One region of the Kitasatospora sp. NPDC058190 genome, then DNA from elsewhere that is predicted to be linked to it. Evidence: riboswitches for the same ligand, from Rfam matches in the RefSeq annotation. Region 1 holds a riboswitch; each other region holds the start of a gene.
The links. Region 1 has a riboswitch for S-adenosylmethionine ahead of ACFVWU_RS21975 (aminotransferase class V-fold PLP-dependent enzyme). Riboswitches for the same ligand answer to the same signal wherever they lie in the genome.

Region 1 (4,270 bases):
CCGGGTGGTCTCGGTGGGTCCGGGTGACGGGCCGTCCTCCGGGTGGGTGAGCCGTGGGCGCGGCGGCTTGAGCGGGAACGTGCGCGAGGGGGACCCGGGACGGGGGGAAACGGGAGTAGCATCCGGATCAGGTGAACGTGGTCCGGATCACACTTGAGGGAGCAGGGTCCATGGCGTACACGACCGACGAGACGCTCACCGTCCTCGTCTACAGCGACGACCGCAACACCCGCGAGCAGGTGCTGACGGCGCTCGGCCGTCGACCCGCCGAGGATCTTCCGGAGCTGTCCTACCTGGAGTGCGCGACCACCCCCGCGGTGCTCAAGGCGCTGGAGAAGGGCGGCATCGACCTCTGCGTCCTGGACGGCGAGGCGGTGCCGGCCGGCGGGCTCGGCCTCGGGCGCCAGCTCAAGGACGAGATCTACGGCTGCCCGCCGGTGCTGGTGCTGATCGGCCGGCCGCAGGACTCCTGGCTGGCCGCCTGGAGCAGGGCCGATGCCGCGATCTCCCGCCCGGTGGACCCGGTCGCGCTGGCCGGGGCGGTCGCCACCCTGCTGCGGGCGCGGCTGGCGAAGCGGGCCCCGGCCGCGCGTTGAGCGGGGTTGTCTCAGTACTAGAGAAGACACCGCCGTAGGAACCCCACCGCTCGATAGGCTGGCTCCATCCGTACGGACCTCCCCGGTACAGGGGAACCCACGACAGCTGGAGTCAGCCATGGTGAACGTGAACCCTGCGAACGGCGGTAGCGACCCCGCGCAGGTGGTCCGCACCTGGCCGGACCTCCTGGCGGCACTGTTGAAGGGGGAGGACCTCGACCGCCCGTCCACCGCGTGGGCGATGGACCGGATCATGAGCGGCGAGGCGTCCCCCGTCCAGGTGGCCGGGTTCATGGTGGCGCTGCGGGCCAAGGGCGAGTCGGTCGACGAGATCGCCGGTCTGGTCGACGCGATGTACGAGCACGCCGAGCCACTGGACATCCCCGGCCCGGCGGTGGACATCGTCGGCACCGGCGGGGACCGGGCGAAGACCGTCAACATCTCCACCATGTCGGCGATCGTCGCGGCGGCCGCCGGGGCCAAGGTGGTCAAGCACGGCAACCGGTCGGCCTCCTCCGCCAGCGGCTCCTCGGACGTGCTGGAGAAGCTCGGGGTGGCGCTGGACCTGTCGGCCCGCCGGGTGGCCGAGGTGGCCGAGGAGGTCGGGCTCACCTTCTGCTTCGCGGCGAAGTTCCACCCCTCGATGCGGCACGCCGCCACCGCGCGGCGCGACCTCGGGGTGCCCACCGCCTTCAACATCCTCGGCCCGCTGACCAACCCGGCCAAGGTCACCTCGCACGCGATCGGCTGCTTCGACACGCGGCTCGCCGGGCTGATCGCCGGGGTGCTCGCCGGGCGCGGGGCGACCGCGCTGGTGTTCCGCGGCGACGACGGGCTGGACGAACTGACCATCACCACCACCTCGCAGGTGTGGCTGGTGCGCGACGGGGTGGTCACCGAGACCTCCTTCGACCCGCGGGACGTCGGCATCGAGCTGGTCGGCATCGAGGCGCTGCGCGGGGCGGACGCCGCCTACAACGCCGAGGTCGCGCGCAGGCTGCTGGCCGGAGAGCACGGGCCGGTGCGGGACGCCGTGCTGCTGAACACCGCGGCGGCGCTGGTGGCGCTCGACCTGGGCGACGCGCCGCTGCCGGAGCAGCTCGCCGCGGGCATGGCGCGGGCGGCGGAGGCGATCGACTCGGGCGCCGCGCGGGACCTGCTGCGGCGCTGGGCGGACGCCACCAGCCGGTAGCCGAGGCGGAAGTCGAGGGCCCGTACCGGTTCGCCGGTGCGGGCCCTTCGCACGTCCCGAGCACGCGTCCCGAGTGCACGCCCCGAGCCGAAGTGGCGCGCCGGCGCCGAAAGTTGAAAAGCGACAAGCGAGGTACGGGCGCCGGAGTGACGAGCGTCGGCGTCGGGTTCGAGCGCCCCGGAGACGAGGGGGCGAAGGCGCTGTCCGGATGGTGGATGCCTGTTTGACCACCCGGCGGGCCCGACCTAGAGTCTTGGCCAGGTCATGAGTGACAGCGTCAAGCCCCAGCTTGCTGTCCGGCAACCCTCCGTCCGTGGCGGGGTGCCCTGGGTGAGGACCGGGTCGCTCGGCAAGCCGTCCGTGCGACAAGCGCGGACGCCCGACGACTAGCACTCCCGGGGTCCCTCATCCCTGAAGGAGTGCATCCTCATGTCCCTCTCCACCGAAATCTGCGCGCCGCTCGCCGTCCTGGGCCGCGACGTCCAGGTCCCGCTGGCCAGCGGGGAGAAGGTCGGCTACGCGGCGCTCGACTACGCCGCCAGCGCGCCGGCGCTCCAGCGGGTGTGGGACGACGTCGCCGCCTACGCGCCGTACTACGGCAGCGTGCACCGGGGCGCCGGGTACCTCTCCCAGCTCTCCACCGACCTGTTCGAGCAGAGCCGCCGGACCGTCGCCGAGTTCCTCGACCTGCGCGAGGGCGACCAGGTGGTCTTCACCCGCGCCACCACCGACTCGCTCAACCTGCTGGCCGCCGCCGTGCCGGCCGGCACCCGGGTGTTCGCCTTCGAGACCGAGCACCACGCCTCGCTGCTGCCCTGGGCGCACGCCGGGCTGGAGGTCAGCTACCTGCGGGCGCCGCGCTCGCGGGCCGAGGCGGTGGCCGCACTGGACGCCGCACTGGCCGCGGCGCCCGAGGGGCCGAAACTGCTGTGCGTCACGGGCGCCTCCAACGTGACCGGCGAGCTGTGGCCGGTCGCCGAGCTGACCGGGACCGCGCACCGGCACGGCGCCCGGGTGGTGCTGGACGCCGCCCAGCTGGCCCCGCACCACCGGGTCTCGGTGCGCGAGTTGGACGTCGACTGGATCGCCTTCTCCGGCCACAAGCTGTACGCGCCGTTCGGCGCCGGGGTGCTGGCCGGGCGCTCCGACTGGCTGGACGCGGCCCGGCCGTACCTGGCCGGCGGCGGGGCGACCCGGACGGTGGCGCGGGAGGTGGACGGCTCGGTGGCCGTCCAGTGGCACACCGGCCCGGCCCGGCACGAGGCCGGTTCGCCGAACGTCATCGGCGCCTACGCGATCGCCTCGGCCTGCCGGGCGCTGACCGAGGCCGGCTTCGACGCGCTGGAGGCCCGGGAGCGGCAGCTGGTCGAGCGGCTGACGGCGGGGCTGGCGGAGATCCCGCAGGTCAAGGTACTGAACCTGTTCGGGGCGGGCTCGGCCCGGGTGGGCGTGCTGTCCTTCGTCGTGCAGGGCTGGAACAGCTCGCACTTCTCGGCCGCGCTGTCCGCCGAGTACGGCATCGGGGTGCGCGACGGGCTGTTCTGCGCGCACCCGCTGGTGCGCACCCTGCTCGGCGACGAGGACGTCCCCCCGTCCGAGTGCGGGGCGCCCGAGCCCTCGCTGCCGGGCGAGCGCAGCCTGAACGCGATCCGGGTGAGCTTCGGCGCCGGGACCCCGGACGAGCACGTCGAGCGCTTCCTGACCGCCGTCCGCGAGCTGGTCACGGACGGCGCGGCCTGGAACTACCGCAACGAGGGCGGCCGTTGTGTGGCGACTGTGCAGATCGACAGGGGGCGTCGCGAGGGCTGAGCCCTACTCGTCCAGACCGAGGGCGAAGGCCGCTTCCAGGTCGTGCTGGGAGTAGGTGCGGAAGGCGATCTGGGTCTCGGTGTGGGCCACGCCCGGGACCTTGTTGAGCCGGCCCGGGATGACCTCGGCCAGGTCGTCGTGGCGGCGCACCCGGACCATCGCCACCAGGTCGTAGCCACCGGTCACCGAGTACACCTCGCTGACGCCCTCGATGGCAGCGATGGCCTCGGCGATCTCCGGGATGCGGTCGACACTGGTCTTGATCAGGACGATGGCGGTGATCACTGTTCGGGCTCCTTTGTGGGGTGCCGCCAGCGTATCGGGCCTCAGCGGGCACGTCTCGGGGGGTGACCGACGACGGTGCAGGCGTAGAGGAAGCCGGCCGAGAAGCCGATCACATGGACCAGGTAGGCCACCCCGGGCCCGGCCGAGTGCACCGACCACCACTGCAGGGCGAACCAGAGGCCGAGCACCAGCCAGGCCGGGAAGCGCAGCGGAAGGAAGAGGAGCAGCGGGACCAGGGTGGTCACCCGAGCACGCGGGTGGAAGCGCAGATAGGCGCCGAGCACCCCGGAGATCGCGCCGGAAGCGCCGATCAGGACCCGGGTCGCATCCGCCGAGTGCGCCTCGGCGAGGGCGAAGCCGTACGCGGCCAGGCTGCCGGCCGCCAGGT
Region 2 (4,270 bases), on a different contig from region 1:
AAGGTCTCCGGGTCTATGTCCAGCATCCGTACGGCCTGGCCGCCGACGTCGTGGCCGGCCAGGTCGAGGCGGCCGTCGGGGGCTTCTCCCGCGGCTCGGCGGTCGGCGTCGCCGAGGGCGGCGCACACCCAGACGGCGTTCGGGTCGTCGATCGCGGAGAGGCCGGAGACGAGGCCTCCGCCGCCGCGGCGCAGGGTCAGCGTGCCGTCGTCGGCGGCGCTGAACGACACCGGTCCCCGGTTGGAGGCCACCAGGACGGGGGCGGTGCCGGTCGCGCTCGAACGTTCGGTCGTGAGATCGCCCATGGTTGGCATCTTGCCGGGGGCTTGGGTCGGCAAACGTTTCAGTGGCGGGTCGCGTATTCGGGCACGGTGTGCATCGGGGGGCGTTCCAGGGCGGTCACGGGGTGGCTGTGGGCGGTGAAGGCGCGGGTTTCCGGGTCGCGGGTGAACTGGGTGAGGTGGGGGTGGACCAGGTCGGCGGAGGCCTTGAGGCGGTGGGTGCGGTCGAGGCGTTCCAGCGCGGTGCGGTAGATGGTGGCGGCCATCCGGCCGAGGGCCTGGCCGTCCTGGTGTCGGTGGTGTCGGACGCCGACGTCGACCTGGGCCAGGGCGTCCAGGCCGACCAGCTCCAACGCGTCGACCAGGAGGCCGAGTTCGACACCGTAGCCGGTGGGGAAGGGCAGCCGTTCGAGCAGTGAGCGGCGGGCCGCGTACTCGCCGCCGAGGGGCTGGACGAAACCGGCGAGTTCCGGCCAGTGGAGGTTGAGCAGGGGGCGGGCGACGAGTTCGGTGACCCGGCCGCCGCCGGCGGGGAGGATCGCGGCGGACTCCCCCGCGGCGGAGCCGCTCATCGTCACTTCGAGGGGGCGGTCGTACATGGCCTTGACCAGCTGGATGTCGGGTTCGGTGAGCAGGGGGCCGAGGATGCCGGAGACGAAGGCGGGGTCGAACTCGCGCAGGTCGGCGTCGACGAAGCAGACGATGTCGCCGCGGGTGACCAGCAACGAGCGCCAGAGCACCTCGCCCTTGCCGGGGACGGCGGGCAGCCGGGGCAGGATGGCGTCCCGTTGTTCCACCCGGGCGCCGGCCTCGGCGGCGACGGTGGCGGTGGCGTCGGTGGAGCCGGAGTCGAGTACGACCAGTTCGTCGACCAGAGGAAGCCGGTCCATCAGTTCGCGCCGGATGGTGCGGACGATGTCGCCGACGGTGGCCTCCTCGTCGAGTGCGGGGAGGACGACGCTGACGGTCTGCCGGGTGCGCCGCTTGGCCTCCAGCAGGGTGTGAACCGGCCGGTCGGCCGCGCTCCACGAGCGGCGGTGCAGCCAGGACGCCGCCTGCGGGAGGAGTGCGGGGGTCGGTTCGGCGGGCACGGTGAATCTCCTCGGCGAGGTCGGGTGGAACGGGCCATCTCGCGTGGCGGACGGTCCCTTTCAGGGTGGACGCCTTCGGATACAGTCTTCGTACAGCGGTCGGACCTTCGCACGCCGGGGTCGCCGCTGAACCACAACTTCACAAGCTCATCCAGAGGGACTGAGGGAACGGCCCGTTGACGTCCCGGCAACCTTCTCGCTCGGCTGTCCACAGGCCCCGGCGGGACAGGTGCCAATTCCGGCCCGTGGCGCGACCGCGCCACGGGGAAGATGAGGAGAGAGGCCTCCGCCATCATGGCTATCGACACTGCCGCACCCTCCCCCAGCCTTCGGCCGGGGGGACCCCCACCGGTCGACCTCGGCCCCGCCGCCGCCCTGTCCTGTCGGGAGTGCGGCACCCGCTTCCCGCTCGGCCCCAGCTTCGCCTGCCTGGAGTGCTTCGGGCCGCTGGAGATCGCGTACGAGTTCGGGAGCGAGCGGGCCGAGGAGCTGCGCAAGCGGATCGAGGCCGGTCCGGCCTCCATCTGGCGTTACGCGCCGCTGCTGCCGGTGCCCGCAGACGTGGCGTCCAAGCCGAACCTGAACCCGGGGTGGACCCCGCTGGTGAAGGCGGACAACCTGGGCCGGGAGCTCGGGTTCACCGCTCCGCTGCACGTGAAGGACGACTCCGGGAACCCGACGCACTCCTTCAAGGACCGGGTGGTGGCCTGCGCCATCGAGGCGGCGCGCGCGTTCGGGTACACCACGCTGTCCTGCTCCTCGACCGGCAACCTGGCCGGCGCGGTGGGCGCGGCGGCGGCCCGGGCCGGGTTCCGGTCCTGTGTCTTCATCCCGCACGACCTGGAGCAGGGCAAGGTCGTGATGGCCGGGGTGTACGGCGGCGAGCTGGTGGGCATCGAGGGCAACTACGACGACGTGAACCGCTTCTGCTCGGAGCTGATCGGGGACCCGGCCGGCGAGGGCTGGGGTTTCGTGAACGTCAACCTGCGTCCGTACTACGGCGAGGGCTCCAAGACGCTGGCCTACGAGATCTGCGAGCAGCTCGGCTGGCGGCTGCCGGAGCAGATCGTCATCCCGATCGCCTCGGGCTCGCAGCTGACGAAGATCGACAAGGGGTTGCAGGAGCTGATCAAGCTCGGCCTGGTGGAGGACCGGCCGTACCGGATCTTCGGCGCCCAGGCCGAGGGCTGCTCGCCGGTGTCGGCCGCGTTCAAGGCGGGCCGGGACGTGATCAAGCCGGTCAAGCCGGACACCATCGCCAAGTCGCTGGCGATCGGCAACCCGGCGGACGGTCCGTACGTGCTGGACATCGCCCGTCGGACCGGCGGGGCGGTCGAGGACGTCACGGACGAAGAGGTCGTGGCGGCGATCCGGCTGCTGGCCCGGACCGAGGGGATCTTCGCGGAGACCGCGGGCGGGGTGACCGTCGGCGTGCTGAAGAAGCTGGTCGAGACCGGTCAGCTGGACCCGGCCAAGGAGACCGTCGCGATCAACACCGGCGACGGCCTGAAGACGCTGGACGCCGTCTCCGACGCCGGGATGACCGCCGTCATCCGCCCGACGCTGGAGTCCTTCCGCTCCGCCGGTCTCGCGTCCGCCTGAACCACCCCCCACCCCCGCTAGGAGAGCCATGAGCGCCAAAGTCCGCATCCCCACCATCCTGCGCACCTACACCGGCGGCGCGGCCGAGGTGACCGCCGAGGGGGCCAGCCTGGCCGAGGTCATCGCCGACCTGGAGCAGAACCACGCGGGCATCTCCGCCCGGATCCTGGACGACACCGGGAAGCTGCGCCGCTTCGTCAACGTGTACGTGAACGACGACGACGTGCGGTTCGCCGAGGGCCTGGCGACCGAGATCAAGGACGGCGCGAACGTCTCGATCATCCCGGCGGTGGCCGGCGGCTGCTGAGCCGTCGCGTCCCGCTTCCCGGCCGCCCGTACGTACGGAATTCGACTCTCCGTATGTGCGGGCGGCCGCTGGCATTTCGGCGGGAATATTTCCGGGTCAAGTCGGAGTAGAGTGTGGCTCTGCTGGGAACGGGGCTTCCCTTCCGACTCGCGCAGTGCTTGGCCGGAGGTCGTCCGGACGCTGAGACCGACTCGCGTCCCGGGCCGTGAAACATGTCAGGCGGATGTCAGAATTCCTGCGGGGTTTTGGGTAATTCGTCCGCTATGTCCGGCAGGAAATGCCGATTTCACCCCGATTTGTTCGGCCTTGTCTCTTGACGGGGCTATGGAATTCCTGGCGGCTGGCCCTGTTGCAGAGGGCGTCGATCCGGATACATTCAGCGGCGGTCGGCGCAATCGACCGCCCATCGGAAGCCGTTCGGCTTTCTGTGCGGAGGATTGCGGCGTGCACGGCTGCGCTCAGGGGGGGTTCCCCGGGCCGGCCTTCAACCAGACCCGGGCCCGCGACCTGCGGGCACGTGAAGGGCCAGCACAGCACTAGGGGAGTTCGGAATGGCTCAGGGCACCGTCAAGTGGTTCAACGCGGAGAAGGGCTACGGCTTCATCGCGGTCGACGGTGGTGCGGACGTGTTCGTCCACTACAGCGCGATCCAGATGGACGGCTACCGCACCCTCGAGGAGGGCCAGCGGGTCGAGTTCGAGATCTCTCAGGGACAGAAGGGCCCGCAGGCGGACATGGTTCGCGCGGCGGTCTGACCCCTTCCGACTCCAGGAGCTCGGCGCGGCCCACCGCTGGTGGACCTCCTGCTTCTCGACGGGCCCGCACGACACGCGTCGTGCGGGCCCGTTCGCGTTCCCGTTCGCGTCCTCGTCCGCGCTCGCGGACGGGGCTCGACGGCGGCTCGCGGGTTGCCGATTGGGCTTGCACTCGACCACCCGGAGTGCTAATCATTGGCGTTAGCACTCACAGCGTGAGAGTGACAGCGGACC
Region 3 (4,270 bases), on a different contig from region 1:
CTCGGGCGCCTCGTGCGGGAAGTCGTGACCGGTCCCCTCCGGCGTGTACACCAACCGGGACGCCGACGACGCCGCCAGGTACCGGACCCGGCTGCGGAGGTAGAAGCGGCTGATCCGCTCGGCCTCGACCGCGTCCCGGGCGCCGGCCAGCACCGCCTCACCGCCCATGAGATCCCGCGGTATCACCAGGACCAGCGGCAGGTCCGCGAGATCCCCGTCGTACACCACGCTCTCCCAGCCCGCACCGGCCAGACCGAACGGCGAGAGCTCGCTGAAGATCGACGCGGCGGCGCAGTCCTGCCCGGTCCGGCCGCCCCGGCCACGGTGTGCACCGAAGAGATGCCGCACCGCGGCCAGCAGTAACCGTCGACGCATCCCCGCGACCAGCCCGTTGGCCGGCGCGAAGGCGATGACCTCCAGCGGCGTCGGGTCCAGCAGCACCAGACCGGCCGTCAGATCCGGCCGCCGCCGGGCCGCGTTCGCGACCAGCAGCCCGCCGAAGGAGTGGCCGACGAACACGAACGGGGGCCGCTCCCCCGCCGCCTCCAGCGCCGTCAGCAGCTCCTCCGCCTCAACGGCCGTCGTCCGGGGGAAGGCCCCGGTATCGCTCCAGCCCGTGCCGAACCGGTCGACCAGCACCGAGCGGGTCCGGGCCGCCAGCATCGTGTGCAGCTCTCCGAACTCCTCACCGGGCGCGTGTCCCCCCGGCATCCACACGACCGTCGGCCCGCCCGCCCTCTCCCCCTCTCCCCGGACGTGCATCCGGTGGCCGCCGACGTGGACCAATGACCCAGGCGCCGGCCGCGCCGCCGCCTCCCGGGCCACCAGCACCAGGTGCCGCACGGCCCCGACCAGCAGCGCCGCACCGACGGCCACGGCCACAGCACCGAGCGCCACCGCCCAGGTCGTGCCGAGCGCGACGAGGCCGCCGCCCACACCCGCCGTCACCAGCGCGACCGGCACCCCCGCCCAGTCCCGGCTCAGGAGTGCGAGCAGGGAGTTCGCCACCCGTCCGTCCCGGCGCATCGTGTCCTCCGCGACAGCAGCATCCGACAGCCGACCCCTCTCCGTCTTCTTCCCCGTCTGCCCCTACCCTCACCCCACACCGTTCAAGAACGCACCGTGTACGCCCAAGGACCCTGGGTCATCGCCCGCCCGGCCCGGACCGGCGGGACGGGCGACCTCGGGGCCGACGCCGTCGAAGTCCGCTTCCTTCCAAGCCCCTTGAGGACCCCGGAGGCCTCCGTGAGCGGCCTGAGCGGGGCGGCGAGCCCCGGGGGGCGGCGAGCCGGTCAGGACTGGCGCAGGGCTTCGCTGAGGCGGTTGGCCGCCTCGACGACGGCCTGGAAGTAGTGCGGGCCGGGGTGGCGGGTGAGGCGTTCGAGCGGACCGGAGACGGAGACGGCGGCCACCACCCGGTTGGACGGGCCCCGGACGGGCGCGGACACGGAGGCCACCCCGGGCTCGCGTTCGCCGATCGACTGCGCCCAGCCGCGGCGCCGGACCCCGCTGAGGGCGGTGGCGGTGAAGCGGGCGCCCTGGAGGCCCCGGTGGAGCCGCTCGGGTTCCTCCCAGGCGAGCAGGATCTGCGCACCGGAGCCCGCCTTCATCGGGAGGGTGACGCCGACGGGGACGGTGTCGCGCAGGCCGGAGAGCCGCTCGGCGGCGGCCACGCAGACGCGGACCTCGCCCTGGCGGCGGTAGAGCTGGGCGCTCTCGCCGGTGACGTCGCGCAGGTGGGTGAGCACCGAACCGGCGGCGGCCAGCAGCCGGTCCTCACCGGCCGCCGCCGAGAGCTCGGTGAGCCGCGGGCCGAGGACGAACCGGCCCTGCATGTCCCTGCCGACCAGCCGGTGGTGTTCCAGCGCGACGGCGAGCCGGTGCGCGGTGGGCCTCGCCATGCCGGTGGCGGCGACCAGTCCGGCCAGGGTGGTCGGCCCGGCCTCCAGGGTGCCGAGGATCGAGCTGACCTTGTCGAGCACGCCGACGCCGCTCGTGTTCTCCATGGATGGGTACTCCAGTCTCAAATCCCGTGAGCGGCGGGTGGGTTCGGCTCACGGAAGCTCCCCGCAGGGAGCGGGGGGTGGTCAGCGAGGACGGGCCGGAGAAGTCGGCCGATTGCCTGCGCCGGGCACGAGACGGGTACGCGAAAGGGCCGGGGCGGGAAGCGCCCGGGCGAAGGACAGCACAGAGAGCACCGTGTCTCCTCATCTTTCCCGCGCCACGTTGGCGACAGGCCGGAGTTGGCACTGATCCCGGACGGCACGGCGCGTACTTCGAACGCCGGGTCGACCGGGGAGTTGCCGGGGCTTCGTAGGGCCGGTCCCTCCACCCCTCTGGATGATTCGCCAGGAACCATACAAGATTCCCCCGCCGCCCCGCCAAACCTCCCCCGCTCGCCCACGCCGCCGCCGCGCCCGTCGCCGATCGGGTGTGCCGTCTGGTGCCGGTCCCGTGACCGGTCGAGGATGGCGGCATGGGTGTCGACGACTCGAATGCCGGGCTGCTGGTGACGAACGTGCGCGTGTTCGACGGGATCGGCGAGGAGGCGGTGCCGGGGCACGTCCGGATCGAGCGGGACAGGATCGCGGAGGTGGTGCCGGGCCGCCCGTCCCCGCGCGGTACCCACGGGGCGAGGGTGCTCGACGGCGGCGGCGGCACGCTCATCCCGGGGCTCACCGACGCCCACGTCCACCTGTTCGCGATCGGCGGCACCATGGCGGACCTGCGGCTCGCACCGACCGGCACCGTCTACTACCAGGCCCTCGCCTCCGCCCGCGACATGCTGATGCGGGGCTTCACCACGGTGCGGGACATGGCAGGTGACACCGAGCCGCTGCGGCGGGTCCTGGACCGCGGACTGTTTCCCGGCCCGCGGATCTACCCGAGCCAGGCGGCCGTCTCCCAGACGTCCGGCCACGGCGACTTCGGGTCGGTCCACGAAGCCCCGACCGTCCTGGGCGGACCGCAGTCCCGCACCGAGCAGATCGGGTTCACCCGGGTGGCAGACGGGCCGGAGCGGGTGCTCGCGGCGGTGCGCGAGCAGTTGAGGAAGGGCGCCACGCAGATCAAGGTGATGGCCGGCGGCGGGGTCGTCTCGGAGTTCGATCCGCTGGACGTACTGCAGTTCACCACGGCGGAACTGGAGGCGGCGGTCGCCGCGGCCTCCGACTGGGGCACCTACGTGACCGTGCACGTCTACACCTCGGAGGGCGTGCGCCGCGCGGTGGAGGCCGGGGTGCGCTGCATCGAGCACGGGCACCTCACCGACGAGGACACCATCCGCTACCTCGCGGAGCGGAACGTGTGGTTGAGCACCCAGCCGTTCGAGGTCGACGACCACCACTACGCCTCCGCGGACAGCGACCGCAAGAACCGCGAGGTGTGCGAGGGCGTCGCCCGCACCTTCGGCTGGGCGCTCGAACACGGTGTGCGGCTGGCGTTCGGCACCGACCTGGTGCTCGACCCCGCGAAGGCCCACCGGCAGTCCGAGATGCTGGTCCGGCTCGGCCGGTACCTCAGCCCGGTCGGGGCCCTGAAGATGGCCACCTCCGGAAACGCGGAGCTGTTCCGTCTGTCCGGCCGCCGCGACCCCTACCGCGCCGCGCCGCTCGGGGTCATCGCTCCTGGCGCGTGGGCCGACCTCCTGGTCGTCGACGGCGACCCGACCACGGACCTGTCCGTCCTCGCCGAGCCCGAACGCAACCTGCGACTCATCGTCAAAAACGGTGTGGTGTACAAGAACGAGCTCGGTTGACCCCGGTCCCGGGCGAGCGGCGTCCGGCCGCGTTCCGTCTCGGCAGCCACGCCCCGGGACTGCTCGCATGCCCCCGACTCCGGTACTGGATCGACGGTTTCACCCGTCCAGGGCCCGGGCGCGGCGGAGCCGGAGCGTGAGGGCGTCCGGGGCGATGATCGGGGCCGGGTACTCGGGGGCGAGCAGCCAGGGACGGTGGACGACCGGACCGGGCAGGTGGGCGAGCTCGGGCAGCCAGCGTCGGACGTAGTCCCCGGCCGGGTCATAACGGTCGGCCTGACGCAGCGGGTTGAGGATCCGGTTGGGCCTGGTGTCGGTGCCGGTGCCCGCGACCCATTGCCAGTTGAGCTGGTTGTTCGCGACATCGCCGTCGACCAGCAGGGACAGGAAGTGGGCGGCGCCGATCCGCCAGTCCAGGTAGAGGCTCTTGGTGAGGAAGCTCGCGGTGAGGAGACGGGCCCGGTTGTGCATCCAGCCCTCGTGGGCGAGCTGACGCATCCCCGCGTCGACGAT

Region 2: linked by a shared signal. The riboswitch ahead of thrC (threonine synthase) and the one ahead of ACFVWU_RS21975 (aminotransferase class V-fold PLP-dependent enzyme) in region 1 are both predicted to bind S-adenosylmethionine.
Region 3: linked by a shared signal. The riboswitch ahead of ACFVWU_RS37285 (IclR family transcriptional regulator) and the one ahead of ACFVWU_RS21975 (aminotransferase class V-fold PLP-dependent enzyme) in region 1 are both predicted to bind S-adenosylmethionine.

What each region holds. Positions count from the first base shown of each region.
Region 1 is NZ_JBHVVI010000047.1:41,979-46,248, reverse strand. It holds gene ACFVWU_RS21985 (hypothetical protein) at 171-596, shown strand; gene trpD (anthranilate phosphoribosyltransferase) at 715-1,788, shown strand; SAM riboswitch class IV at 2,049-2,166, shown strand; gene ACFVWU_RS21975 (aminotransferase class V-fold PLP-dependent enzyme) at 2,218-3,597, shown strand; gene ACFVWU_RS21970 (Lrp/AsnC ligand binding domain-containing protein) at 3,601-3,882, opposite strand; gene ACFVWU_RS21965 (rhomboid family intramembrane serine protease) at 3,924-4,270, opposite strand, start outside.
Region 2 is NZ_JBHVVI010000016.1:5,612-9,881, forward strand. It holds gene ACFVWU_RS10055 (trehalose-6-phosphate synthase) at 1-305, opposite strand, end outside; gene ACFVWU_RS10060 (glucosyl-3-phosphoglycerate synthase) at 344-1,372, opposite strand; SAM riboswitch class I at 1,517-1,649, shown strand; gene thrC (threonine synthase) at 1,667-2,974, shown strand; gene ACFVWU_RS10070 (MoaD/ThiS family protein) at 3,003-3,281, shown strand; gene ACFVWU_RS10075 (cold-shock protein) at 3,833-4,036, shown strand.
Region 3 is NZ_JBHVVI010000126.1:19,096-23,365, forward strand. It holds gene ACFVWU_RS37280 (alpha/beta fold hydrolase) at 1-1,026, opposite strand, end outside; gene ACFVWU_RS37285 (IclR family transcriptional regulator) at 1,293-2,006, opposite strand; SAM riboswitch class I at 2,205-2,347, opposite strand; gene ACFVWU_RS37290 (amidohydrolase family protein) at 2,477-3,757, shown strand; gene ACFVWU_RS37295 (cryptochrome/photolyase family protein) at 3,857-4,270, opposite strand, start outside.